2 regions of the Psychrobacillus sp. INOP01 genome follow, and region 2 is predicted to be linked to the other one. Evidence: a T-box and tRNA genes for the amino acid it is inferred to sense, from the RefSeq annotation. Region 2 holds a T-box; the other holds one or more tRNA genes.
The links. The T-box of region 2 lies ahead of trpS (tryptophan--tRNA ligase). A T-box ahead of a tRNA ligase gene usually reads a tRNA of that ligase, here a tRNA-Trp.
Positions count from the first base shown of each region.

Region 1: it has a tRNA-Trp gene. The T-box ahead of trpS (tryptophan--tRNA ligase) is inferred to sense a tRNA for this amino acid. The anticodon was not compared.

Region 1 is NZ_CP073315.1:1,167,470-1,182,138, reverse strand. It holds gene KD050_RS06015 (FUSC family protein) at 55-1,137, opposite strand; gene KD050_RS06010 (glutamate-1-semialdehyde 2,1-aminomutase) at 1,176-2,462, opposite strand; gene bcp (thioredoxin-dependent thiol peroxidase) at 2,642-3,124, shown strand; gene KD050_RS06000 (D-2-hydroxyacid dehydrogenase) at 3,127-4,068, shown strand; gene perR (peroxide-responsive transcriptional repressor PerR) at 4,182-4,625, shown strand; gene KD050_RS05990 (YgzB family protein) at 4,916-5,260, opposite strand; gene KD050_RS05985 (nucleotidyltransferase-like protein) at 5,395-6,261, shown strand; rRNA gene KD050_RS05980 (16S ribosomal RNA) at 6,602-8,155, shown strand; tRNA gene KD050_RS05975 (tRNA-Ile) at 8,250-8,326, shown strand; tRNA gene KD050_RS05970 (tRNA-Ala) at 8,343-8,418, shown strand; rRNA gene KD050_RS05965 (23S ribosomal RNA) at 8,534-11,462, shown strand; rRNA gene rrf (5S ribosomal RNA) at 11,581-11,696, shown strand; tRNA gene KD050_RS05955 (tRNA-Asn) at 11,705-11,779, shown strand; tRNA gene KD050_RS05950 (tRNA-Ser) at 11,785-11,876, shown strand; tRNA gene KD050_RS05945 (tRNA-Glu) at 11,901-11,975, shown strand; tRNA gene KD050_RS05940 (tRNA-Val) at 12,028-12,103, shown strand; tRNA gene KD050_RS05935 (tRNA-Met) at 12,257-12,331, shown strand; tRNA gene KD050_RS05930 (tRNA-Asp) at 12,335-12,410, shown strand; tRNA gene KD050_RS05925 (tRNA-Phe) at 12,552-12,627, shown strand; tRNA gene KD050_RS05920 (tRNA-Thr) at 12,637-12,712, shown strand; tRNA gene KD050_RS05915 (tRNA-Tyr) at 12,720-12,803, shown strand; tRNA gene KD050_RS05910 (tRNA-Trp) at 12,813-12,886, shown strand; tRNA gene KD050_RS05905 (tRNA-His) at 12,913-12,988, shown strand; tRNA gene KD050_RS05900 (tRNA-Gln) at 12,990-13,061, shown strand; tRNA gene KD050_RS05895 (tRNA-Gly) at 13,069-13,143, shown strand; tRNA gene KD050_RS05890 (tRNA-Cys) at 13,156-13,229, shown strand; tRNA gene KD050_RS05885 (tRNA-Leu) at 13,261-13,343, shown strand; gene KD050_RS05880 (MBL fold metallo-hydrolase) at 13,842-14,669, opposite strand, start outside.
Region 2 is NZ_CP073315.1:3,343,504-3,358,172, reverse strand. It holds gene opp3C (oligopeptide ABC transporter permease) at 1-333, opposite strand, end outside; gene opp3b (oligopeptide ABC transporter permease) at 333-1,265, opposite strand; gene KD050_RS16400 (peptide ABC transporter substrate-binding protein) at 1,466-3,175, opposite strand; gene KD050_RS16395 (DUF3899 domain-containing protein) at 3,412-3,759, shown strand; T-box leader at 3,809-4,025, shown strand; gene trpS (tryptophan--tRNA ligase) at 4,078-5,070, shown strand; gene KD050_RS16385 (oligopeptide ABC transporter substrate-binding protein) at 5,311-7,161, opposite strand; gene KD050_RS16380 (ABC transporter permease) at 7,222-8,130, opposite strand; gene opp4B (oligopeptide ABC transporter permease) at 8,161-9,123, opposite strand; gene KD050_RS16370 (ABC transporter ATP-binding protein) at 9,125-10,072, opposite strand; gene KD050_RS16365 (ABC transporter ATP-binding protein) at 10,069-11,082, opposite strand; gene fabF (beta-ketoacyl-ACP synthase II) at 11,486-12,721, opposite strand; gene KD050_RS16355 (beta-ketoacyl-ACP synthase III) at 12,750-13,685, opposite strand; gene KD050_RS16350 (DUF2929 family protein) at 13,850-14,038, shown strand; gene KD050_RS16345 (ATP-dependent Clp protease ATP-binding subunit) at 14,442-14,669, opposite strand, start outside.

The DNA.
Region 1 (14,669 bases), 2.1 Mb from region 2:
TGTCTATATGAAAAACAGGTTGGTCGCGAGGGAACTCGCGATCAACCTGTTTTTTTAATAAGGCGTTTCTTCAATTTGAACAGTCAGTTCTTCACTATGGAAGTTTTGATACGACGTGATCAGTCTATCCACATGCTCCAATTGTTCCTCATATTTTAAAATAGACGACAGTAAATGCAGAAGGTGGTAAGACGAAAATTCCTCTTCCATTTGAGTAATGGTAATTTGTTTGACGAAAATATCCATTACCTCTTGCCTTTGAAGAAATGCCTCCGAATCGTTCCATTCCATATGCTCGGGTCTTAACTTACCTATAAACTTCAAATGGAGCTGTTCATGATAGGTTAACAGAGCATCTAATCTTTCCTTTATCATCATCCGAAAATGTTCTGGTAGCTGAGTCAATTCATTTTCATGAAGATGTAATTTTTTGAGTACATCTAAGCTTTTATAAGAAGTGGAAATTAATTCGCGGTAAACGACTAATTTTCTTCCCTTTGTGTGATTTGCTTTTTTCGTATACCCACGTTCTTCCTTAAAGAAAGAGTACAATTGATCGACTCTAACAAGTCTATCCTTTAATTGATTAATTGTTTGTTTAGTCGATTGATGATCTGACGCCTGTCTAACTGCTATTCGTAGCCAACGGATTATTTCATCCTGCGTATAGTGAATTGCATTGAAAAGCTTCTTTTCAAACTTAGGAGGTAAAAATACCAAATTCACAATAAATGCGGAGATTACCCCAACAAGCATTGCTGCAAATCGTAACAAAGCGAATACTAAAAAGTCGTCACCCTGTATTTCCATAATCGCGATTACAGTTACTAATGCGAGTGAGATAGTTTTCTCTAGCTTTAATTTTAGCATTAGTGTAATTGCCACAATTGCAGCAAATCCAACAGCAATATAATCATTTCCGAAAACTAAGGTGAAAACCACCGCAATGACAGCCCCTATTAAATTCCCTTGAATCTGCTCGGTTACTGTTAAATAGGACCTATAAATAGAAGGCTGAATGGCGAAAATAGCTGCTATTCCTGCGAAAACAGGACTAGGAAGCTGAAGTAAATCTGCTATGAATAAAGAGAAAACAATAGCTACCCCAGTTTTAAAAATTCGTGCTCCTAATTTCATTAAATCCTATCCTTTCGTAAGAAACAGTGTACCTGATATTAGAGTTCAGCAAAGGCATTATTAACTGCTTTGAGTGTTTCTTGAATATCTCTTTCTGTATGGGCAGTTGTTATAAACCATGCTTCATATTTAGAAGGTGCTAAGTTAATACCTTGGTTTAGCATTAGCTTAAAGAATTTCGCAAACATTTCACCGTCACTTGCTTCTGCTTGCACATAATTTTCTACCCTTACTTCTGTAAAGTAAACGGATAGAGCTCCTTTAATACGATTAATGGTAATAGTTACATTATTTTTCTTGGCAGCTTCTAGAATTCCAGCTTCAAGAAGTGCGCCTAATCTATCTAGTTCATCATATAATCCTGGAGTTTGTAGAACCTCTAAACAAGCAATCCCTGCTTGCATTGACGCTGGATTACCTGCCATTGTTCCCGCTTGGTATGCAGGTCCTAGTGGTGCAACCTGTTCCATAATTTCTTTTTTGCCGCCGTAAGCACCAATTGGAAGTCCTCCGCCGATGATTTTACCTAATGCTGTTAAATCTGGCGTTTGTTCTAACATGGTAGATGCCGCGCCATAGTGGAAGCGGAAGGCTGTAATTACTTCATCATAAATGACTAGTGCACCTTTGTCTTTTGCAATCTTGTGAACTAGTGGAAGGAAACCTTCATTTGGCTCTACCATACCGAAGTTACCAACGATTGGTTCTACTAAAATACATGCTAGTTCTTCTCCCCATTTCTCCATAGCTTCTTCATAAGCTTTTGGATCGTTGAATGGAATAGTGATTACTTCTTTAGCAATAGATTTAGGTACCCCCGCGGAATCTGGTGTACCAAGTGTTGCTGGTCCTGAGCCGGCTGCAACTAATACTAAATCGGAATGTCCATGATAGCATCCTGCAAATTTCATAACTTTTGTTCTTCCAGTGTAGGCACGTGCAACTCGAATTGTTGTCATGACCGCCTCTGTTCCCGAGTTTACAAAACGAACTTTATCCATAGAAGGAATAGCATCCTTTAACATTTTCGCAAAGGTTACTTCATGTTTTGTTGGGGTACCATATAATAGACCAGTTTGTGCAGCTTTTGTGATGGCTTCCGTAATATGAGGATGCGCATGACCAGTAATTATGGGACCGTATGCAGCTAAATAATCGATATATTTGTTACCATCTACGTCATAAAAATAAGCGCCTTCTGCTCTTTCCATAACGATTGGTGCTCCTCCGCCTACAGCTTTATACGATCTCGATGGACTGTTTACACCACCAACTATATGTTCTAATGCCTCTACTTGTATTATTTCTGATTGTGTTTGTTTCAATGTAATAGCCTCCGCTCAGTTTGTTTGCAGATAGAAAGTATACCGTTACTATCCAATTATTGTCTAGTGTATTTCTACTGTTAGTACTTCTTAATTGTAGACAATAGTAAGGAGAAATGCTAAGAAAATTGAACATAGTGACTAACTTCGATACGATATAATATATAGGAGGGATTATGATGGAAAAATTAGAAGGTATGATAGCACCTAACTTTTCATTGAAAAATGAAAAAGGTGAAATTGTTTCATTAAAGGATTTTGCAGGCAAGAAATATGTAGTTTTGTATTTTTACCCAAAGGATGCTACCCCAGGTTGCACAACAGAAGCATGTGATTTTAAAACTGCCTATACAAGTTTTACGGAGTTAAATGCTGTTATTCTTGGAGTTAGCGCAGATGATGAAAAGGCTCATACCAAATTTATAGACAAGCATGGTCTGCCGTTTTCTCTATTAGTAGATGATACGCATGAAGTTTCCGTAGCATATGGCGTTTGGAAGCTGAAAAAGAATTTTGGGAAAGAATATATGGGTATTGAACGTTCTACTTTTTTAATCGATCCTACAGGGACGGTCGTAAAAGAATGGAATAAAGTAAAGGTCGATGGACATGTCGAAGAAGCGCTATTAACATTAAAATCATTAGTGACTGAGGGAAAATAAGTATGAAAATATTATTTTCTTTTTTACCAAAACAGAAGCAACAGGATGAATTATTTCAGAAGTTTCCAGATGCAGAATTTGTATTTCAAAAAGGTATTAATGAAGAAGTATTAAAGTCATCGCAAATCTTAGTTACGTATGGAGAGGACTTACTTGTTAGTCATCTTGAAACGGCCGTACAACTAAAATGGATTATGGTAGCTTCTGCTGGACTAGAAAAAATGCCGTTACAGGAAATTGCAAATCGAGGTATTGTCGTTACCAATGTGCGAGGAATTCATAAAACACCTATGGCAGAAACGATTTTAGCACATATACTTTCTATCAAAAAGTCACTCCCATTGATTCATGAAAATCAACGTAACGGGGAGTGGTCTAAGCGAGTATTTCCTACTGAATTACTAGGTTCAACCGCGATAATACTAGGACCGGGTGCAATAGGCGGAGAAGTAGGCCGAATACTGCAAGCTTTTGGAGTGCATACAATCGGTTGTAATGGCAGTGGACGACTAGCTCCATATATGGACGAAATAGTTTCCTTTGATAAATTAAATGACGTTTTACCAAAAGCAGATATTGTCATTTCAATCCTACCGAGCACGGAACATACAAAATACCTGATCACATACGAGCATTTACAGTCTATGAAACCTACAGCCATCTTTATGAATTTTGGACGTGGAGATGTAGTAAAAGAGGAGCTCTTACTGCGTGCATTAGAAGAAGAGCAATTTGCATATGCTGTTCTAGATGTATTTGAGAAAGAACCTCTTGCAGAGGGTCACCCATTTTGGAGCATGAACAATGTTGTCGTTTCCCCACATGTCTCTAGTCACTCTTCTCAGTATGTAGTACGAGCATTGGAAATCTTCTCCAGAAATTTATGCGCTTGGGTGGAGCAGAAGCCGTTGGAAAATGAAATTGACTTGGAGAAAGGCTACTAATCTATGTATTTCTTTCCTTAAGGTGTTATAAATTTGACAGTTCATGCATCTTTTAATTATACTTATTGTAACAATTATAATTAAAGAATGAATATGAAAAGAGGTGCATTGCGATGACGGAAGTACATTTAAGAGATGCTTTAGATACATTAAAATCGACTGGTGTACGAATTACGCCTCAACGCCATGCGATACTGGAATTTATAATCCAATCTATGTCACATCCCACTGCGGACGATATATATAAAGCACTAGAAAGTAAATTTCCTAGCATGAGTGTTGCAACGGTCTATAATAATTTACGCGTTTTTAGAGAAGCAGGACTTGTGAAAGAGTTGACTTACGGAGATTCTTCTAGTCGTTTCGATTTTGTTACAAATGATCATTATCATATGATTTGTGATGCTTGTGGCAAAATAGTTGATTTTCATTATCCAGGATTAGATGAAGTAGAGCATTTAGCTTCCCATTTAACTGGCTTTGATGTAAGTTATCATCGAATGGAAATTTACGGTGTTTGTCCAACATGTAAAGAACATGCAACTAAAGTCCAATAAGCAAAACCGAGCGTAGAAACGCTCGGTTTTTTATATGGAAACTATTAGAATCGAACAATTAATAACCCTATTCAAAAAAATGGTTGGTCGCGGATATGTTGCGACCAACCATTTATATAGAAAATACTATCTCGCTGGCTGAGTTTCAAGCTCATCGTACAGAACAATAGGCTTGAACCCACTTTCTCTTTCTAGTTTACGACAAATAATTGACCTCCTCTTAAAGGATCTTTATTCTATACTACTTTGAACGTTTAAAAAACACTTTGCTAAAAAAGCAAAGTGTCGAATTATCTTTTTTTATTCAATGCTTCATCAAATTCTTGTCCTTCAAGATTAGGATCAAGCGTTAGAGGTTCTTTACAGTACATGCACATATCTACTCTGCCTAATACTTTAGTATGTTTGCCGCAGTTGGGACATACAACAGGTACAGCTTTTGTAGATAATAATCCTATCCATCCATAGACGGCCGTACTTGCTAAAATAGATAGTAACCCAAGCGTTACGAAAATGGTAACTAAAATTCCATTATCTTTAAAGAATATCGCACCATACATTATGATAAAACCAAAGAATACAAGTCCTAGTGCAAAGGAGCGTATACGATTTATTTTGTTTTTATAGGGTTTCATTTTTCGACCTCCTAATTTCTACATACACTATATCATATTTTAGTATAAAATTAAGTTCTGAATTAAATATAGAAGGAAATATAGAAAAGTTGTCGAAAATTTAATAGAAGAAGGAAATAAAGGAGGCTTCATTTTTGGAAGCATTATTGAGACCAATTTATCAAGAAAGAGCCAGTGAACCTAATACACTAGGTATTATTTTAGTCGAGAAACGGGCAGAATTTAGCCCTATCACAGATATGTTTGATTCCATTTTATTTATCATAACAAAAGAATCTCCTATACCTGTATTCACAAAGCATTATACTTATGGGGATAAAAAAACTGCACTCCATATACTAACGGAGAAGCAGCTAAGAAAGTGGTTATTGTTGGGGACTAACCCTAAAATGGTGGATTGGTTGATCAATGGTCGTGTGGTATTTGATCGAAATGAATATGTAGAAAGTTTGAAACAGGAGCTTTACGTATTCCCGATAAACGGTAGAAAAGCTCGTATGGGTATTGAGTTTGCTAAACTAACGAGAAGATATTTAGAAGGTAAATTATTTTTTGAACAACGTAACTATCTAGATGCTTATAATCATATGGTAGATTCTTTACATCATTTGGCTCGTTTAGCTGTTTTTGAAAATGGCATGCATCCAGAGGTGATGGTATGGAATCAAGTAAAACAATTAGATCCTTCTATTTATAAATTGTACGATGAGTTAATCTCTAGTGAGGAATCATTAGAAAAAAGATTAGAACTTCTATTTTTAGCAAGTGATTTCTTAATCCATTCCCGAACAAAAGAAGGGGCACAGCACATTGTAGAGGTTTTAGGATTAAAAGAGTTTTGGACTATCCAAGAAATTCATGAGCAAGAAGAACTTAAAAACTACTCTGTAGATTTAGAGGTTTTCATCGAGTTTCTAATAGATAAAGGATATATTATAATTGAAAAACAACAGACGAAAAGTAACGAAATCATGCATAGATACTATAAAGTAATACGGTAGGAATGCTACTTAAAAACGGACAATTAATTTTGTTCGTTTTTATTGTTGACATATGATTTTGTTTCGTGCTATTATAATAAGCGTCGTCAAAAGCACAACAAACTATTTCAATAAATACTAACGAAAAAAGTTTTTTAAAAAACTTCTTGACACTTACTTAGTACGATGGTAAATTAGAGGAGTCGCAAAAAACGACACAGCAAATTGAACATTGAAAACTGAACATGCAAAACGTTAAGACATACAGCTTATCAACTAACATTGTTAGTTTGATAGCAAAACAATTTTGACATCATTTAATGATGATGCCAGCAAAACAAATGAGCTTTTTAAGTTCTCTATTATGGAGAGTTTGATCCTGGCTCAGGACGAACGCTGGCGGCATGCCTAATACATGCAAGTCGAGCGAATGACGAAGAAGCTTGCTTCTTCTGATTTAGCGGCGGACGGGTGAGTAACACGTGGGCAACCTGCCCTGTAGATTGGGATAACTCCGGGAAACCGGGGCTAATACCGAATAATCCATTTCCTCACATGGGGAGATGTTAAAAGACGGTTTCGGCTGTCACTACAGGATGGGCCCGCGGCGCATTAGCTAGTTGGTGAGGTAACGGCTCACCAAGGCGACGATGCGTAGCCGACCTGAGAGGGTGATCGGCCACACTGGGACTGAGACACGGCCCAGACTCCTACGGGAGGCAGCAGTAGGGAATCTTCCACAATGGACGAAAGTCTGATGGAGCAATGCCGCGTGAGTGAAGAAGGTTTTCGGATCGTAAAACTCTGTTGTGAGGGAAGAACAAGTACGAGAGTAACTGCTCGTACCTTGACGGTACCTCATTAGAAAGCCACGGCTAACTACGTGCCAGCAGCCGCGGTAATACGTAGGTGGCAAGCGTTGTCCGGAATTATTGGGCGTAAAGCGCGCGCAGGCGGTCCTTTAAGTCTGATGTGAAATCCCACGGCTCAACCGTGGAAGGTCATTGGAAACTGGGGGACTTGAGTACAGAAGAGGAAAGCGGAATTCCAAGTGTAGCGGTGAAATGCGTAGAGATTTGGAGGAACACCAGTGGCGAAGGCGGCTTTCTGGTCTGTAACTGACGCTGAGGCGCGAAAGCGTGGGGAGCAAACAGGATTAGATACCCTGGTAGTCCACGCCGTAAACGATGAGTGCTAAGTGTTAGGGGGTTTCCGCCCCTTAGTGCTGCAGCTAACGCATTAAGCACTCCGCCTGGGGAGTACGGTCGCAAGACTGAAACTCAAAGGAATTGACGGGGGCCCGCACAAGCGGTGGAGCATGTGGTTTAATTCGAAGCAACGCGAAGAACCTTACCAGGTCTTGACATCCCGCTGACCGGTCTAGAGATAGGCTTTTCCCTTCGGGGACAGCGGTGACAGGTGGTGCATGGTTGTCGTCAGCTCGTGTCGTGAGATGTTGGGTTAAGTCCCGCAACGAGCGCAACCCTTGATCTTAGTTGCCAGCATTCAGTTGGGCACTCTAAGGTGACTGCCGGTGATAAACCGGAGGAAGGTGGGGATGACGTCAAATCATCATGCCCCTTATGACCTGGGCTACACACGTGCTACAATGGACGGTACAGAGGGTCGCAACCCCGCGAGGGTGAGCAAATCCCATAAAACCGTTCTCAGTTCGGATTGTAGGCTGCAACTCGCCTACATGAAGCCGGAATCGCTAGTAATCGTGGATCAGCATGCCACGGTGAATACGTTCCCGGGCCTTGTACACACCGCCCGTCACACCACGAGAGTTTGTAACACCCGAAGTCGGTGGGGTAACCCTTACGGGAGCCAGCCGCCGAAGGTGGGACAGATGATTGGGGTGAAGTCGTAACAAGGTAGCCGTATCGGAAGGTGCGGCTGGATCACCTCCTTTCTAAGGATAATATCGGAATACGAATTTTTATTCGTATCTTAACGTTTTGCAGTTCAGTTTTGAATGTTCATATTTATATATGGAAATTCAAAGAGGGCCTATAGCTCAGCTGGTTAGAGCGCACGCCTGATAAGCGTGAGGTCGATGGTTCGAGTCCATTTAGGCCCACCATACCTTTTTAAATTTCGGGGCCTTAGCTCAGCTGGGAGAGCGCCTGCCTTGCACGCAGGAGGTCAGCGGTTCGATCCCGCTAGGCTCCACCAAATTTATAATTTGTTCTTTGAAAACTGGATAAAACGACATTGAAACAATAAACAACAAGAAATTCAAGTTGTGGTTACTTCGGTAATCATAATGTGTAAGACTTTTTAACTTTTAGGTTAAGTTAATAAGGGCGCACGGTGAATGCCTTGGCACTAGGAGTCGACGAAGGACGGCACTAACACCGATATGCTTCGGGGAGCTGTAAGTGAGCTTTGATCCGGAGATTTCCGAATGGGGAAACCCACTGTTCGTAATGGAGCAGTACATTTGCGTGAATACATAGCGCATCTGAGACACACCCAGGGAACTGAAACATCTAAGTACCTGGAGGAAGAGAAAGAAAAATCGATTCCCTGAGTAGCGGCGAGCGAAACGGGAATAGCCCAAACCAAGAGGCTTGCCTCTTGGGGTTGTAGGACACTCTACATAGAGTTACAAAGGAATGAGTTAGACGAAGCGATCTGGAAAGGTCCGCAGGATAGGGTAAAAGCCCCGTAGTCCAAAATTCATTCTCTCTTGAGTGTATCCTGAGTACGGCGGAACACGTGAAATTCCGTCGGAATCCGGGAGGACCATCTCCCAAGGCTAAATACTACCTAGTGACCGATAGTGAACCAGTACCGTGAGGGAAAGGTGAAAAGCACCCCGGAAGGGGAGTGAAATAGATCCTGAAACCGTGTGCCTACAAGTAGTTAGAGCCCGTTAATGGGTGATAGCGTGCCTTTTGTAGAATGAACCGGCGAGTTACGATTACATGCAAGGTTAAGTTGAGAAGACGGAGCCGCAGCGAAAGCGAGTCTGAATAGGGCGAATGAGTATGTGGTCGTAGACCCGAAACCAGGTGATCTACCCATGTCCAGGATGAAGGTAAGGTAACACTTACTGGAGGTCCGAACCCACGCACGTTGAAAAGTGCGGGGATGAGGTGTGGGTAGCGGAGAAATTCCAATCGAACCTGGAGATAGCTGGTTCTCTCCGAAATAGCTTTAGGGCTAGCCTCAAACGTTAGAATCTTGGAGGTAGAGCACTGTTTGGACTAGGGGCCCATCCCGGGTTACCGAATTCAGACAAACTCCGAATGCCAATGATTTATGTTTGGGAGTCAGACTGCGAGTGATAAGATCCGTAGTCAAGAGGGAAACAGCCCAGACCACCAGCTAAGGTCCCAAAGTATTTGTTAAGTGGAAAAGGATGTGGCGTTGCTTAGACAACCAGGATGTTGGCTTAGAAGCAGCCATCATTTAAAGAGTGCGTAATAGCTCACTGGTCGAGTGACGCTGCGCCGAAAATGTATCGGGGCTAAACAAATCACCGAAGCTGTGGATTGATACCTTTGGTATCAGTGGTAGGAGAGCGTTCTAAGGGCGTTGAAGTCAGACCGGAAGGACTGGTGGAGCGCTTAGAAGTGAGAATGCCGGTATGAGTAGCGAAAGACGGGTGAGAATCCCGTCCACCGTATGACTAAGGTTTCCTGAGGAAGGCTCGTCCGCTCAGGGTTAGTCGGGACCTAAGCCGAGGCCGATAGGCGTAGGCGATGGATAACAGGTTGATATTCCTGTACCACCAAACCACCGTTTGAGTAATGGGGGGACGCAGAAGGATAGGGTAAGCATGCTGTTGGTTATGCATGTCCAAGCAGTAAGGTGTGAATGTAGGCAAATCCGCATTCTGTAACATTGAGCTGTGATGGCGAGGACGTATGTCCGGAGTTCCTGATTTCACACTGCCAAGAAAAGCCTCTAGCGAGGTGATAGGTGCCCGTACCGCAAACCGACACAGGTAGTCGAGGAGAGAATCCTAAGGTGAGCGAGAGAACTCTCGTTAAGGAACTCGGCAAAATGACCCCGTAACTTCGGGAGAAGGGGTGCTCTTTTGGGTGCATAGCCTAGAAGAGCCGCAGTGAATAGGCCCAGGCGACTGTTTAGCAAAAACACAGGTCTCTGCAAAACCGTAAGGTGAAGTATAGGGGCTGACGCCTGCCCGGTGCTGGAAGGTTAAGAGGAGTGCTTAGCGCAAGCGAAGGTGCGAATTGAAGCCCCAGTAAACGGCGGCCGTAACTATAACGGTCCTAAGGTAGCGAAATTCCTTGTCGGGTAAGTTCCGACCCGCACGAAAGGCGTAACGATCTGGGCACTGTCTCAACGAGAGACTCGGTGAAATTATAGTACCTGTGAAGATGCAGGTTACCCGCGACAGGACGGAAAGACCCCGTGGAGCTTTACTATAGCTTGATATTGAATTTTGGTGCAACTTGTACAGGATAGGCAGGAGCCTTAGAGCCCGGAGCGCCAGCTTCGGAGGAGGCGTCGGTGGGATACTGCCCTGGTTGTATTGAAATTCTAACCCATACCCGTAACCCGGGTAGGAGACAGTGTCAGGCGGGTAGTTTGACTGGGGCGGTCGCCTCCTAAAGTGTAACGGAGGCGCCCAAAGGTTCCCTCAGAATGGTTGGAAATCATTCGAAGAGTGTAAAGGCAGAAGGGAGCTTGACTGCGAGACCTACAAGTCGAGCAGGGTCGAAAGACGGGCTTAGTGATCCGGTGGTTCCGCATGGAAGGGCCATCGCTCAACGGATAAAAGCTACCCCGGGGATAACAGGCTTATCTCCCCCAAGAGTCCACATCGACGGGGAGGTTTGGCACCTCGATGTCGGCTCATCGCATCCTGGGGCTGTAGTCGGTCCCAAGGGTTGGGCTGTTCGCCCATTAAAGCGGTACGCGAGCTGGGTTCAGAACGTCGTGAGACAGTTCGGTCCCTATCCGTCGTGGGCGTAGGAAATTTGAGAGGAGCTGTCCTTAGTACGAGAGGACCGGGATGGACACACCGCTGGTGTACCAGTTGTTCTGCCAAGAGCATCGCTGGGTAGCTATGTGTGGACGGGATAAGTGCTGAAAGCATCTAAGCACGAAGCCCCCCTCAAGATGAGATTTCCCATTACGCAAGTAAGTAAGATCCCTCAAAGACGATGAGGTAGATAGGTTCGGGGTGGAAGCGTGGCGACACGTGCAGCTGACGAATACTAATCGATCGAGGACTTAACCAAATTTGTTTAACGTAACAATGTCGTTTATCCAGTTTTGAAAGTACAAAAAAATATAAAAAAAAGCTTGAATTTATTTCTAGTTTTGTTATAATAAATAGTGTCTTTCAAATTAATAATGTCTAGTGATGATGGCGAAGAGGTCACACCCGTTCCCTTACCGAACACGGAAGTTAAGCTCTTCAGCGCCGATGGTAGTTGGGGGTCTCCCCCTGTGAGAGTAGGACGTCGCTAGGCTGTATTATTCCGAAGTAGCTCAGTGGTAGAGCAATCGACTGTTAATCGATTGGTCGTAGGTTCGAGTCCTACCTTCGGAGCCATTTTTGGAGAGCTGTCCGAGTGGCCGAAGGAGCACGATTGGAAATCGTGTAGGCGGGTTAAACTGTCTCAAGGGTTCAAATCCCTTGCTCTCCGCCAGATAAGTTTTCTACATAAAAGTATGGCCCCTTGGTCAAGCGGTTAAGACACCGCCCTTTCACGGCGGTAACACGGGTTCGAATCCCGTAGGGGTCACCATTATTTTAATCAAGTTGACGCAGAGATGCGAAGCTTATCGTAATTTTACCCAGGAGGATTAGCTCAGCTGGGAGAGCATCTGCCTTACAAGCAGAGGGTCGGCGGTTCGAGCCCGTCATCCTCCACCATTTCTTTAGAAACAAATTAGTAAGTATAGTATTGTCGCGGGTGGAGCAAATCGTCAAACGAAGATGACGATTAACACCGATGCAGGAGAAACCGAAGCAGGTGTCCTACATATCGTGAGCGTATTATTATAGTGATTGTAAGTATTTTATTGTCGCGGGGTGGAGCAGTGGTAGCTCGTCGGGCTCATAACCCGAAGGTCGCAGGTTCAAATCCTGTCCCCGCAACCAAATGGTCCCGTGGTGTAGCGGTTAACATGCCTGCCTGTCACGCAGGAGATCGCCGGTTCGATCCCGGTCGGGACCGCCATTTATTATTTTAATTTGAGATTTAGGATAAGCAAGCAGGTCAAGGAAGCAATCGAGCGAAAGAAGGAACGTACTAAAGTACGTGACTGACAGAGTGAGTGAAGCTGACAAAGAGATGCGCCGCTTAGCGTAAATCGAAGAAGGCTCAGTAGCTCAGTCGGTAGAGCAAAGGACTGAAAATCCTTGTGTCGGCGGTTCGATTCCGTCCTGAGCCACCATATTTATATGCCGGAATAGCTCAATTGGTAGAGCAACTGACTTGTAATCAGTAGGTTGAGGGTTCAAGTCCTTTTTCCGGCACCACTATAGTGGTGGGGTAGCGAAGTGGCTAAACGCGGCGGACTGTAAATCCGCTCCTTCGGGTTCGGCGGTTCGAATCCGTCCCCCACCACCAGTTTTTAATAGGGGCATAGTTTAACGGTAGAATAGAGGTCTCCAAAACCTTTGATGTGGGTTCGATTCCTACTGCCCCTGCCAAATGTATAAGTTAACTTTGAATAATGGCGGTTGTGGCGAAGTGGTTAACGCACCGGATTGTGATTCCGGCATTCGTGGGTTCAATTCCCATCAGTCGCCCCATTGGGGTATAGCCAAGCGGTAAGGCAATGGATTTTGATTCCATCATGCCCTGGTTCGAATCCAGGTACCCCAGTTTTTTTGCGGAAGTAGTTCAGTGGTAGAACACCACCTTGCCAAGGTGGGGGTCGCGAGTTCGAACCTCGTCTTCCGCTCCATTACTTAATTTCGGCGGCATAGCCAAGTGGTAAGGCACAGGTCTGCAACACCTTTATCACCGGTTCAAATCCGGTTGCCGCCTCCAATTTTTAAATAACTGCCTAGTATTTTATTTTGCCGGTGTGGCGGAATTGGCAGACGCGCGGGACTCAAAATCCCGTATCCTCTGGATGTGCCGGTTCGACCCCGGCCACCGGTATCATCGTTATACACGAAAATAACAAAATATTACTATCGAAAAAAGTAAGAACGGGAATGCCCTGTTCTTACTTTTTTCTTTTTACGATTGAAGATTGTTTTATGAAAATTATTTTTCATTGTATAATTGATCAAATGTGACATTAATCGAAGAAATGGGTCAGTTTCGATACTAAAAAGAAAACCCCAAGAGAGAGAAATCACACCTTGGGGTTTATGCGTTTACAAGCCACCACTAAGCTTTTTATTGCATTAGTAGTGGAGTTCTTTTGTCCATATTATTACATGGTTGAGACTTCCACGGCAAAACTGCAATCTGAACACCTCTGGTATCCAATAATGGGGTTCTTGTTTCCAAAGGTGAAGTCAATTCGCTGACGTGCAAGATGAGAGTATCTCATTACTCATCCTAAGATAGTGCATCTCACTATTATCCTATATTTGAAGAAGTAAGCTTTCTTGTTCGGAAAATCTGTAATGTTTAAAACATCAATACATTTTAAACATAACCATTTACAAAGTACCTGATTATTTCTAAATCGTCTTCAGTCAAGTTACGTCCAAAATGAGAGGACATCTCCGCTGCAATTACCTCTAGTTTGCCTTTATGTTTATTCGTTAATTCAGCACTTGTCTTCAATAATGAAACAAAGGAAGCAAATTCATCCTTTGTCAAAGGTGCAGGATGATGAGATAGGAAGTAGATTTCCGCATCATAATCTTTAATCTTCCCCAGAAGGTTATACATCTTTTCAATGGTATAATGCCACTTTTCTGCGTACATATTTGCATAGAGGCAGTCACCAAGAAATAGCGTTTTTTCCTCCGGTATATAAATGAGATTCGAATCAGACGAATGATCTCCACCAACATGTTCAATGATACAGGTAACCCCACCGATATTCAGTTTTATTCGCTTTTCAAAAATGATAGTGGGATCTGGTATGATAACCTCTCGCATACTTCCAAGCTCTAGCTTTATCGCGTCTGCACAAAACGGAATTTCAATCCCTGCTTCGACACGTTCATCCAACTCCTTGTCTCCCCATGATAACTCTTGTAGTTCTTTTACTTTGTCGTAGGTCATGAAATTGGCAATTGAAGGCATAGCCATTTCACATAAGCCAAATACATGATCCCAATGCCAATGTGTGAGAGCCAGAATATCTCCGGTGACATGATAGGAAGCTAATTGATCTTTGAATTGTTTAGCATGAATAGAAGAATTCCCAGCATCTATCAATAGTGTCTGATTGTCTCCTACAACAGCAGCTAATATTGGTCGATCTGTTTTTTGATATGGAGGCAGGTAGAAGAGTCGATCGGA
Region 2 (14,669 bases):
CATTTCATATAAGTCTACTTCTTTACCTGCTAGAGTACCAACACCATCCATTATTCCAAGTTTTTCAATACCGGGAACCTTTGGAGGTAAATTAGCATGAGTGATTGTTTGTGTTTCCGCATCATGCGGACTAATCATTGGCCCGACAAAAGCCATAATGATAATGAGAGCCAAAATGAACATACTCACTATCGCGGCTTTATTTTTACGAATTCGAAGCCAAGCATCCTGCCAGAAACTTAAACTTGGTTTTGCAATACGCTCCGCATGACTAGCATCTAATTCAATTCTTTCAAAGGAATCTGCAGGTGGTTTTTGTAAGTCGTGTTTCATTAATCTTTACCTCCTGACAAACGAATACGTGGATCGATGATGCCATAAAGCACATCTACTAAGAATATTACGACAATTAAGAATGCAGAGAAGAATAATGTTGTTCCCATAATGATAGAGAAGTCATTAGACATAATGGACTTAACAAATTGCTCTCCGATACCAGGTATTGCAAAGATTTGTTCTATAACAAGAGATCCTGTTAATAATCCAGCTGCTAGTGGTCCTAAAACAGTAACTAGCGGGATCAATGCATTTCGGAAAGCATGCTTAAATGCTATTTCGAAACCATTGGCTCCTTTAGACTTTGCCAAAGTAATATAATCTGAACTTAAAACTTCAATCATTTCCGTACGTATAAATCGAGAAGCCGTTGCAAGTGGTCCCATTGCTAAAGCAATAGATGGGAGTACGCTGGACATCCAGCCATCCTTCCACAAACCGACGGGGAATATTTTCCATTCAACAGCCAACCAATATTGAAGAAAAGTGGCAAAAACGAAAGATGGAATAGAAATACCGATGATAGCCACAAATGTACTACCGTAATCCCAAATAGTATTTTGTCTTAGTGCTGCAATCATACCTAATAGTATTCCTAACGCTACACCAAGTACTAAACCTTGAGTTCCAAGTAACATAGATGGTCCTAAACGATCTATGATTAAATCTGTTACGCTAGCATTCTTAAATTGAAATGAGTTACCTAAGTCGCCTTGCGCCAAATTCAACATATATTTTGCGTATTGTACTGGAATCGGTTGATCTAACCCATATTTCGCTTCAACTACCGCAAGTTGTGTAGGGGATAGTTTTGAAGCAGAGCTAATCGGGGATCCTGGAAGCGCCTTCATTAAGAAAAATGTTGCCGTCGCAATCAGGAAAAACGTTATAAACATATAAAAAACACGACGAGTAATGTATTTTGCCATCTTTGCACCTCCTACAAAAAATATTTTAAGATTAATAACCTACTAATATATATAAACAGAAAACACGGGTAATTGTCAAAATCAAATTATTAATATTAAATATTTCGTGAATTCTGATTCATTTAAAAAGAGAGTACATGATCCAGTAGGAACCATATACTCTCTAACTATGAGATTTTAAAACTTGTTAACTATCTAAATTATTTACCTTCGATATAAGCCCATTTATAGCTGTAATCTCCACCGAATGGATGAGCAATTACACCTTTAACATAAGGTTTTTGAAGGAACATTAATCCACGTTGGTAGATTGGTCCAACTGCGAAATCTTGGTCAACGATCATTTTCTCGGCTTTAGCCATTGCTTCCCAACGAGCTGGAATATCTTGAGCTAAAGAACCATTAATATCTGTTAACAATTGATCGTACTCAGGATTTGAGTATGACATTTGGTTGTTACCGCCATCAGTTTCCCATAGGCTTAAGAATGTGAATGGATCTTGGTAATCTGGTCCCCATCCTGCAACTTGAATGTCATAGTCTTGGTTTGTGTCAAGATCTAAACGAACATTAAATGGAACTTCTTTAAGAGTAATAGTTAAACCAGGTAAGTTACCTTCTAATTGAGCTTTGAAGTATTCATCCATTTTTTTAGAAAGTTCAGTGTCTCCACCAAGAATTTCTAAAGAAAGTTCAGTAACACCTAGCTCTGCTAAACCTTTTTCCCATGCAGCTTTTGCTTCATCTGCATTGAATACAGCCATGTCTCCGTTAACGTCACGGAAGTCATTTCCATCTTCATCAAAAACGAAATCTTTTGGAATGAATGAATATGCTGCTGTTGAACCATTTGCTAAAACTACAGAAGCCAAATCTTCTTTGTTGAATGCTTTAGTAATAGCTTCACGAATATTAACATTTGCAAGTGGAGTTTTTTCTCCAAGACGTTCTTGGTTATATTTGAAATAGAATACTGAAGTTTCTAATTCAGTTACTAGTTCTGGATCAGCAGCATATTGCATTGCATATTCTCCTGATAGTGAAGCACGATCTTTTTCACCATTTGTATATAAGTTTACTGCAGTTGCAGTTTCTTTCACTACGTCATAATTAATTTCAGTAAGTTTTACAGTTTCTTTATCCCAGTACTGCTCATTTTTAAGTAGTTGCCAAGATAAACCTGTTCCGTCCCAGTTAGCTAAAGTAAATGGTCCGTTGTATAAAAGTGCTTCAGAATTTTTCGCGTAGTTTTCACCTTGCGCTGTAACGAATTCTTCTTTTTGTGGTAAGAATGTTCCAAATGACATAAGTGATAAGAAGTAAGGAATTGGTTTTTCAAGCGTTACTTCTAATGTTTTTTCGTCAAGCGCTTTAACACCTAACTCAGTGTATTCAGCTTCACCATTAGAAATTGCAGTTGCATTTTTGATAACGCCAGACATCATGTATGGACCGTATTCAGATGCAGTATCTGGGTTCATAGCACGTTTCCAAGCATATTCAAAGTCATTTGCAGTTACTGGAGTACCATCTGACCAGTTTGAGTCACGTAAAGTGAATGTATAAACTAATCCATCTTCAGAAACTGTTGGTTCACCATCAGAAAGTGCTGGAACAGCAATATTTTCTTGACTCAAACGGTATAAACCTTCGTTTACGTTGTTAAGTAGATCAAAACCAACTGCATCAGTTACTAGAGCTGAGTCCATTGTTGGAATTTCTGCAGTCATGATCAAGTTAAGAACTTGGTCTTCATCAGCAGCTACTTCTTCTGTTTCTTCTGTTGTACCTTCTTTTTCGTCTGTGTCTGTAGTTGTATCTTTTGCTTTATCGTCGCCACCACAAGCAGCCAGGAATAAAGTAACAACTAACAGTAGGCTTAAAAGCCATACAAGCTTGCTATTCTTCAAAATAATAACCTCCTTAAATATTCAGAAAAATTCATTACAATAATTATTATACATTTTCTTTTAGACTTGTACAGGCTTTTTTTAAATATTTTTACAATAGTGTAACAAAATCATTACATTGTCCTAACAATTGTGAATGTTTGGAAAAGAAATTGTTTATTTTTGTTAAATTAAATAATCAATTTTTTGCATATTTTCTGAGTCTATTTTATAATTTCAATTGATAGAGGTGAAATATGAAAAAAAGAATGATGTACTTTTTTGGTTGTCAGGTAGTTATTTTTATACTTATGCTTTTAGTTTATAAAAATATTCAACTCGTTCCTTACATAAACATGTCCTTTTTTGTCGGTGGAACAATTACGTTTGTCGGTTTAATGACTTATGTTGTTTCAGGTGGTTTTTTTGACTTTTTTACTGAAAGTACACGTAAAGTATTTACGCCCAAACATATGAAAAAAGAGGCAGAACAGATGCGATTACCGTCTCAAATATTTTCTTTTCCACATAAGCCGATTATTGCATTAGGTCTCTCTTGTTTATTTTGTATGTGTATCGCTTTGTTCATCTATTATAGTTACTAGGAACGCTTGATTTTTGCATTCCTTCTATATATAATAATCAAAACTAAATAATTGAGCTTTGAAGAAGAAAAGTACATTTACTATCGTATGTTAAGAGAGTCTGTGGTCGCTGGAAACAGATCATACTGTAAATGGAATGGGCTTCTGAGCAGTATATGTGAAAGTGAAGTAGCATATACCGTCCCCTTCACGTTACGAAAGTAGAGTGGCTAATTATTTTTAGCAAGCTGGGTGGTACCACGGATTTAACATCATTCGTCCCTTTTATAGGGATGCATGATGTTTTTTTATTTTCAATAGGAAAAGGAGATACGAAAAATGAAGAAAATTTTTTCAGGCGTACAACCAACAGGTATTATCACCCTAGGGAATTACATCGGTGCCTTCAGACAATTCACTGCATTACAAAATGATTTTGACTGCGTGTTTTGTATTGTAGACCAACATGCAATTACAATTGCGCAGGACCCAAAAGAATTGAGCGATCATATACGTTCCTTAGCAGCATTATATATTGCCGTAGGTATTGATCCTAAGAAATCTACATTATTTATACAATCTGAAGTTCCTGCACATGCACAAGCTGGATGGATTATGCAATGTATATCGTATATCGGTGAATTAGAAAGAATGACTCAATTCAAGGATAAGTCTTCTGGTAAAGACGCTGTTTCTGCTGCACTGCTAACATATCCTCCCCTAATGGCTGCAGATATACTTTTATATCAAACTGATATCGTACCGGTTGGTGATGATCAAACTCAGCATGTAGAACTGACACGTGACTTAGCCGAGAGATTCAACAAACGCTACGGCGAGGTATTCACAATTCCTGAAATCCAATTACCTAAAAATGGTGCTCGTATTAAATCACTACAAGACCCACTGAAGAAAATGAGTAAGTCAGATCCAAATCAAAAAGCTACGATACGTCTTTTGGATAGTCCAAAAGAAATTGAAAAGAAAATTAAAAGCTCTGTAACAGATTCAGAAGGTATCGTCGCTTTCGATCCTGCAAATAAACCCGGAGTTTCCAATCTATTAACAATCGAATCCGCATTAACCGACGTTTCAATTCCTATACTTGTACAAAAGTATGAAGGAAAAGGATATGGAGACTTCAAAGCTTCCGTAGCAAGGGTTATAATCGATCATCTTACACCTATTCAAGAAAGATATGAGCAGCTGTTAAACTCTTCAGAACTAGATGAAATTCTAGATTTAGGAGCAGTGAAAGCACAGGCTCTGGCAAATGATACATTGACTAAGATGGAAGCCGCAATGGGCCTCGGAAGAAGACAATCGCGGTAATAGATAGTAAGGACACACATAAGAGTACAAAGTCGGTCGACTCCATCATATACATGAGTACCGATCTCCATGAGTATCCGAGCGATAAAAAATTCAAATAAAGTACTAAGTGGGAGCAGCTAATTACTGCTATTCCATAACTGATTAAAAATATTAATAATCTTATTAGTATCACATCCTTATAAGACCATATGAAAAACCGCTCCTAAACTTTCGTTTAAGAGCGGTTTTTTTAAAATATTATTTTACTGGAGTATCTCCTGTTAATTCAATGTCGATATAATCGAAATCTGTTTCATAACCGAAATCATAGTTTTTCACACGGTCATTAACCGGGAACAACTCGTAACGGAATTGCATTGGAATTACAGCAGAAACATCTTGCATATATTCTTGCCATTCACGGAACTTCTGAGAACGGAAATCTCCATCAATAGCTTCTGGAGAATCGATTGCAGTTAATAAAGCTTCTAGTTCTTCAGATGTGTAACGGCTGAAGTTATAAACTGCTGTTTTAGAGTATAATCCCGCTGGAGATGGGTTTGTACCTGTACCCCATGCGCCCATAAAGATATCAATTTCTGGATCATCCGCTTGTACTTTATCGTAGAATGTGTTGAATTCGATTAGACGACCTGTAGCTAATTGTACATCTAAACCAACTTCATTCCAGTTTTGTAAATAGTAAGAGATTACTTGTTCTTGTGTTTCATCACCAGACATTGCAGCTAATTTAATTGTAAGTTTTTCCCCTTTTGGATTTTCACGTAATCCATCGCCATCTGTATCTTTATAGCCAGCATCGTCTAGAAGTTTCATAGCTTTTTCAGGATCATAGTTATATCCTTCGATAGAAGCATCATGGAACGATTTAAATACTGGTGGGATTAACGAGTTAGCACGTTCACGTAAATCGAAGTAGAATACTTCATTAACTTGCTCGATGTCTAAAGCATACCCCATTGCTTGACGTAAAATTTTGTCACCCATTTTTGCTTCTGCTTCATTTGTAATTGCAAGACTTGCATCATAGTCATATTTACCAAGCTTGAATCCTACATAAGAGTAGTACAATTCTTGACGACCAAGAAGTGTAATATTTTCAAGATCTTTTACATTTTCGTATGCGCTCGTTGGGAATGATAGAGCCATATCGTACTCACCAGTTTCTAATGCTTTAGCAGCTGATGCACTTGGAACAGTTTTAATAAGTACGCCATCAAGTTTCGATTGACCTTTCCAGTAGTTCTCATTGCGTACAAATTGTACAGACTCACCTGGAACGATTTTGTCGAATTTGAAAGCCCCTAAAGTAACTGGGTTTTTACGAACTGCATCATTTTCAAGTAATTCAGCTACAGGAATATCTTTCACGATATGACTTGGCTCTGCATAATACCAAAGTCCATCTCCACCTGAATAAATTGCTGGTGAAACTTTGTTAAATGAAATTTCTAAAGTAGTTTCATCCACTTTTTTCAAGCCTGAAATTGTATCTGCTTTTCCATCATGGTATTCTACAGCACCAACGATATTTTGGAAGTCAGCATCATAGCGAACTCCAGCATAATCTGGATGACCAATAATTAGGTAAGGTTGGATTAAGTCCTCAATTTTAAGAGGTTCTCCATCTGACCATTTTACCCCTTCTTGAATTTTAATAGTAGCTTTGTTGTTATCGCTATCAACTTCTAATGAAGCAATACCTCCATCGGAAATTAGGAAATCTCCATCAGTTTTAAATAATACATTGCTTGAAAAATTCATAATTTCAGCGTCATAAGCATCTTCATATAGTGTATAAGAGAAAATACCTTGGAATGGAGAATCGTTAACTAATGCTACTTGTAAAGTTCCACCGTCAATAACTTCTCCTTCATTATCAAGTACTACTGGGAATAACTCATCTGAAGCAGGTTGTTCAGCCTCTTCCTCTGTACCTTCTTCTTCTGCACCTTCTTCTTCTGCACCTTCTTCTGTTTTGTCCGGCTCATCGGCAGGTTTTGCAGTTTCATCATCTGAATTACAAGCGGCAAGAACTAACATAAGTGTTAACAGCAATGCCATTAGAGCTAAAAGCTTTTTATTCATTCTTTTTCCTCCTTTTTATCTCTTTTTATATATCAAACGCTCATGCGTCTAATAACAGTTTTAACCAAGTCGTTGACGTGCATCTGCAGATCGTCGAATGGCCTGACCAACATAATTAATCCCAAGCATAAGTAATAGAATTAATAATGATGCTGGCAACCAGTTCCACCATGCGTTTTCCATAATGAACGGATCGTTCGCATAACTTACAAGTGTTCCTAAACTTGGTGTAGAAGGTGGTAAACCAAAACCAAGATAGGATAGTCCGGTTTCAAGTCCTACATTCCCTGCAAAGTTCAAGGTCATTTCTACTATCAATATAGAACTTAAATTTGGCATCATTTCTTTGAAAATAATGATAAAATTTCTTGTACCTAATGTTTTCGAAGCACTAATGTAATCTCTTCTACTTTCAGAAAGGGCCTTGCTTCGAATAATTCTCGCCGTACCAACCCAGAGAAACACACTCATTATTAAAACGAATATCGGAATATTATATTTAGGAACAATAGTTACAAATACAATAATGATCATCAAAGATGGAATAGTAATGAAGAAATCAATAATGCGCATGAAGATATTATCAATCCATCCTCCAAAATAACCTGTCACTAAACCAATTACTACACCGATAAAACCAGTTATAAGTGTAACTGCAATTGCAATTGATAGTGAGTTTCGTGCACCTACTATTAATTGTCCAAGGATATCACGTCCACCTTTATCTGCTCCTAACCAGAATTTTTCTCCTGGTTCTGCTAGCTTGTCTCGTAAGCTTATTCGCATCAATTGTGTTTGGTCGATTTGCCATGCCCATATATATATGCCACTAATAACAATAATTAACGATATAAGCGAGAACATAGCTAATTTATCTTTCATAAACTCCCGCGCAATTACTTGAAAACCTGTCGGCGGAGAGCTTGCTTTCATTTCTTTTGTTAGTTCAATAGTTTCAGTATTTTTCATTATTTGGACTCTCCTTATCCATTATTTTTGTTAGTCAATCCTAATTCGAGGGTCAACAATGCTCATGATGATATCGGATAATAGACTTCCTAATAATGTTAAGAATCCAAAAAGCATAACAAGTGCTGTAATTACACTATAATCACGCCCGTTTATAGCCTGAATGAACAATTGTCCCATACCAGGATATCCAAAAATGGTTTCAATAAAAATAGATCCACTTAAAAGTCCTGTTATCGTGAAACCTAAAAATGCTGCAATCGGTAACAATGAGTTACGGAATATATGACGAGAGTATACTTTATTGATCGGAATACCCTTACTTTTCGCGGTACGTACATAATCCATCGACTTAGAATCGATAATTTCCGTACGTAAATACTGAATTATTCCAGTAGTCGCAAGCAAAGCATACGTAATCGCTGGTAATAAGATATGATAAAACTTACTCCAGAGGTAACCAGCTGTTCCTGAGTCGTATTTAATATCTACCGTCCCACTAGTCGGGAACCAACCTAGTTCGTAGCCGAAGAAAAACAGATTGATCAGTCCTAATACAAATGTTGGTATGGCATATACAATAAAGCTATAGAACACAATCGATTTATCTAAGAAGGAATCATGGAATCTACCAGACAATACTCCTAATGGGATTGCGATTAAATATAATAAAAAGACACTTAATAACGATAACCATAATGTATTCAACGCACGGTCCCCGATTAAATTCGATACTGGTACATTAAATGTGTAACTGCGTCCAAAATCTCCTTGAAAGGCATTTCCAATCCAGTTCACATATTGTATGTACCAAGGATCATAAAAACCTGCCTTAATACGTAACTCTTCTACTCTAGCAGGATCTGTTTCTGGAGTAATTAGTCCCGTAAAAGGGTCACCTGGCATAAACTTCGCCATAATGAATATCAAAAGACTAAGTACAAATAATTGTGGAATCATAACAAGAACACGTCTAACAATTGTTTTCCACATATTACATGCCCCCTTTGTTTTGAGCACTTGTTGCTACTTGATGTGATTCGGAAATAGTTTGTAAATCATATACTCTTCCATTTTCATCATAATAATTATGGTGATTCGTTAAATAATCTACTTCTACCGCTCTTCGAATTTTCTTTCGCTCTTCGCGGTCTGTTGGATTTACTTCTGGAATTGCTGAAAGTAATCTCTTTGTATATATATGTTGAGGATTCGTATAGATGTCTTTCCGACTACCGGACTCTACAAAACGCCCCTTGTACATAATCGAGATATTATCACACATATGTTTAACTACTCCAAGATCATGGGAAATAAATAAGTAACTTAAGCCAAACTCATCTTGGATATCTTTCAGGAAATTAAGAACCTGTGCTTGAACCGATAAATCGAGTGCCGATACTGGTTCATCTGCAATGATTAGTTTAGGATTACTAGCAATCGCTCTCGCAATACCGATACGCTGTTTTTGTCCACCGGAAAATTCATGTGGATATTTAAATCTTGCTTCCTCGCTCATGCCTACAATCGCTAGTAATTCATTAATTCTTTTTCTTTCTTCACCAGGAGAAAGTTTTAAGAAGTTCCTAATAGGCTCTGCGATGATATCCTGCACTCGTTTACGAGGGTTCAAACTTGAATGTGCATCTTGGAAAATCATTTGGATGTCACGATTATAAGCCGAATTTCGACCTCTAACTTTGTTAGTAACATTCTCACCTTCATAAATAATGCTTCCAGATGTAATTTTTTCTAATCCGATAATAGATTTTCCTGTTGTGGATTTTCCACAACCTGATTCACCTACTAATCCGTAAGCTTTACCTTTTTCAAATTCTAGATTTATACCATCTACAGCGTGAACATTGTCCACTACTGTATTGAAAAATCCTCCACGTATTGGGTAATGCACTTTTAAGTCATTAATTTGCATGAAACTCATAGGGAATTACCTCCTTTTTCACTTTCAAAGTGAAAATGTTGCCAGCAAGTACATCTAACTAGATGACCTGGAGATACTTCATGCAATGTTGGATTTTCCTCATGTGCCTCAGATGGAATCCATGAAATACGATCTGCGAATCTACATCCTACTCTAGGTAATTTCACTAACGATGGGACCATCCCTTGTATTACTTGGAGTTTTTCATTTTCACTATTCATTTGAGGTATAGAATTTAGTAGAGAACGTGTGTATGGATGTCTAGGGTTTGCAAACAACTCTTCCACAGGAGCCTCTTCAATAATTTGACCAGCATACATAACCGCTACACGGTCAGCTGTTTCGGCTACTACACCTAAGTCATGTGTGATTAATACGATACCTGCTCCAGTTTCTTTTTGAAGTTCTTTTAGCAAATCAAGAATCTGAGCTTGAATAGTTACATCTAGTGCAGTTGTTGGTTCATCGGCAATAATAATATTCGGTTTACAAGAAATGGCAATCGCAATAATAACGCGTTGTCTCATCCCACCTGAAAGCTGATGTGGAAACTGTCTAGAAATTCGCTCTGGGTTAGGTATTCCGACTTGTTTTAACAGTTCTAAAACACGGGTACCTCGTTCTTGTTTTGTCATTTTAGTATGATATAGAAGACCTTCTTCAATCTGCTCACCAATTCTCATTAACGGGTTTAAAGCTGATAATGGATCTTGGAAAATCATTCCTATTTCTTCCCCACGAACATTATTTAACTTTTCCTCTTCCAATAGTGCAAGGTTTTGCCCTTTATAAAGAATTTCTCCTTGAACTCTTGTTTTGTTATGATCGTATAATCCGATAATAGAAGTTGCTAAAGTAGATTTTCCACAGCCCGACTCACCAACAACTGCAAGTATTTCATTTTTATTCAAGGTTACGGATACACCATCAACCGCATCATAATATGTATCTTTTATGCGAAAACCTGTATGTAAGTCGTTTATCGTTAAAAGCTGATCTAAGTTGTTCACATTATTACCCCTTTCGGCCATCGCTCGCTTAAACTATTAATTTAGAATGATACTAGCTTATTAAATATTTATATTTTTCTGTTTATTGTTACCTTATTGTTAAAGTCTATTACAGTTCTGTTACAATCGCAATAATATTTTTTCATTATTTGATTAATTTACTCTTTTTCAAAAATTGGGATATGTTACAAAACTAGTAATATCAAGACATTATAAGCACTTTTAATAGTAAGAAATATTTTTTTGAAATATTAATCATCCGTCAAATTTCAACAAATAATATCAATAAAGTGTCATTCTATCCTCTAAAACACTAGTGTTTCAACACTTTAAAGCATTAAAATTTTTAGTATAAAAAAAGCATTTCCAAGTTTTAACTTGGAAATGCTTAATCAGAAAAGCTTTATATTTTTTTGAATAAAATACTTGCATTATGTCCACCAAAACCTAATGAATTACTCATAGCGAATTCGATATCTGCTTGTCTTGCAGCATTCGGCACATAATCCAAATCACATTCTGGATCTGGTGTCTCTAAATTCATCGTCGGCGGTAAGATACCCTCTTTTAATGCTAATACGGTGAAGATTGCTTCAACTCCACCTGCAGCTCCTAAAAGATGACCCGTCATTGACTTTGTAGAACTCATAGCAAGTTTATATGCATGTTCTCCAAAGACAGTTTTCACAGCCATTGTTTCAAAATGATCATTATATGGTGTGCTTGTTCCATGCGCATTAATATAATCGACTTGCTCAGGTGAAATTGTGGCATCATCTAGCGCTTGTTTCATCGCACGCGCGGCACCTTCTCCACCTGGAGCTGGAGCAGTAATATGATGCGCATCACCTGTGGAACCATATCCGATAATTTCGGCATATATTTTTGCTCCACGTGCTACAGCATGTTCATACTCCTCCAAAATAATAATCCCTGCACCTTCTCCAATGACAAATCCATCACGATTCGCATCGAATGGGCGAGAAGCTTTTTCAGGATCTGTATTTAACGTAAGGGCAGTATTTGATACAAATCCTGCTACAGACATATGAGTAATTGGAGACTCTGCTCCTCCTGTAATCATTACGTCTGCATCTCCACGTTCAATTACCTTAAATGCATCTCCAATAGAGTTTGTTCCAGAAGCACAAGCTGTTACCGAACATGAATTTATAGCCTTGGCACCAAAATGAATAGATACTTGCCCTGCTGCCATATCTGGAATCATCATCGGAACAAAAAATGGGCTTACTCGGCGTGCGCCTTTTTCTAAAAAGACACGGAATTGTGCCTCATACGTCTCCATACCACCTATACCAGAACCAATCCACACTCCAGTACGGAGGCCCACTTCTTCTGTAATTGTAAGATCTGCATCTTCCACAGCCATGATAGAAGCAGCTAATGCATAATGGGTAAAGCGATCCATTTTACGTGCTTCTTTTCTTTCAATATACTTTTCAATATCAAAATCTTTTACTTCAGCTGCAACCTTAGCTGCAAACTGTGATGCATCTAGTCTTGTCAGCATACCTACACCAGATTTACCTTCTTTTATTCCCGACCATGTTGTTTCGATATCATTTCCTAGTGGTGTAACAGCACCTAAGCCTGTTACTACTACTCTACGTTTTGTCATGAATTATTCATCCTTCCAAATTGTACGTTTATTTTCCCCATTTTAATGCAATTGCACCCCATGTTAAACCTCCACCAAAACCAACCATTACAATGGTATCATCGTCTTTTACTTTGCCATTTTTCACTTCTTCATTTAAAGAGAGAGGTATGGAAGCAGAGGATGTATTACCATACTTATGAATGGTTTTAGACATTTTCTCAATAGGTAACCCTAGTCTTTCTCTTGATGATTCCATTATACGGATATTAGCTTGATGTGGAATTAGCATATCAATTTCTTCTTTATTTAATCCAGCTTTTTCTATTACATTTACCGCAGATTCACCCATTTGTCTTACAGCAAATTTAAAAACCTCTCTTCCGTTCATATGAAGATGCGGACCTTCTTGCGATAAATGCTTACCACCACTACCATCTGCACCAAGCTCGAAGGATAAAATTCCCCGTCCTGCAGAAACTTCACTTACTACTGCAGCACCAGCACCATCACCAAATAAAACTGCAGTGTTTCTATCTTCCCAATTAGTAATTTTAGATAGTTTTTCTACTCCCACTACAAGGACGTGAGAGTATGTATTGGCTTCAACAAATTGCTTCGCTGTTACTAGACCATATATAAATCCTGCACATGCTGCCGATAAATCCATTGCAGCCGCATTTGTTGCACCAAGTTGTTCTTGGAGCATTGTTGAAACACTTGGAAATGGGCGGTCTGGAGTTACTGTTGCTACAATTATCAAGCCAATTTGATCTGCAGTAATTCCTGCATCTTTTATTGCTTCTTTTGCGGCTTTCACAGCCATATGAGATGTATTTTCTTCTGGTCCTGCAATCCTACGTTCTTCTATACCAGTCATCGTTCTTATCCATTCGTCAGATGTATCCATTCTTTTTTCAAGGTCTTCATTTGTCAAAATATGTTCAGGTGCATATGTACCTAAACCAATTATTCCTGCATTCATGAATGTTCCTCTTTTCTTATAATCTATTATTAGTACCTGGTATTAATAATAACGAATATATGTATATTTTTCAACAACAGAGTTTGTTTTACCAAATATTCTTTTGTAATATGCTATGCTATGGTATGATACATATATAAAATTAGCGCACGAGGTGAAATTACATGCAATATATAATGACGGTATTTTGGTCAGTACTTTTAGTTTCTATGTTAAATTACGTAGTAAGCTCCGTTCAAAACGTTGAGTTTGTATTCATGGATGGTATCTTCATGTCCATTCCAGTTGCAATTTTAGTTCTGATCATCGCTGCAATCATTCCTGATGAACCAGTAGCTAAAGCACATCACTAAAAAACAGCCTTCCAACTGGGAGGCTGTTTTTATGTCCCTGATATTCTTCGGGATTTTGCTAGGCTAGTCTCTTGCGCGAGAGCGATTACAGGCTATCCGAGAGAAAATCGCACATATACAAGAGACATCGACTGCTATACGAGAGAGCTTGCCTTGTACGAGAGTGATTACTGGCTATCCGAGAGAGAATCGCACATATACAAGAGGCATCCACGGCTATACGAGATAGCTCGCCTTGTACGAGAGTGATTACTGGCTATCCGAGAGAGAATCGCACATATACGAGAGGCATCCACCGCTATACGAGAGAGCTTGCTGTTCTGATTGAACTCTTTAAAAAAAGCCATAGATAAACCACGGATTCTATGTGGTTTATCTATGGTTAAATTTTCACTAAACTTTATTAACTTTCACTTAAGATTTTTAGTTCATTCTCTTCCATTTTAGCCACTACCTTGCTGCCTGGTAGAACGGTGCCGCCGATTAGAAGTTTCGCCACTGCTGTTTCTAAATAGCGTTGGATATAACGTTTCAATGGTCTTGCACCAAATGCAGCATCTGTACCTTCCTCAACAATCCACTGGACTACCGACTCATCCACTTGTAAATCAATTTCTTGTTCAGTTAATCG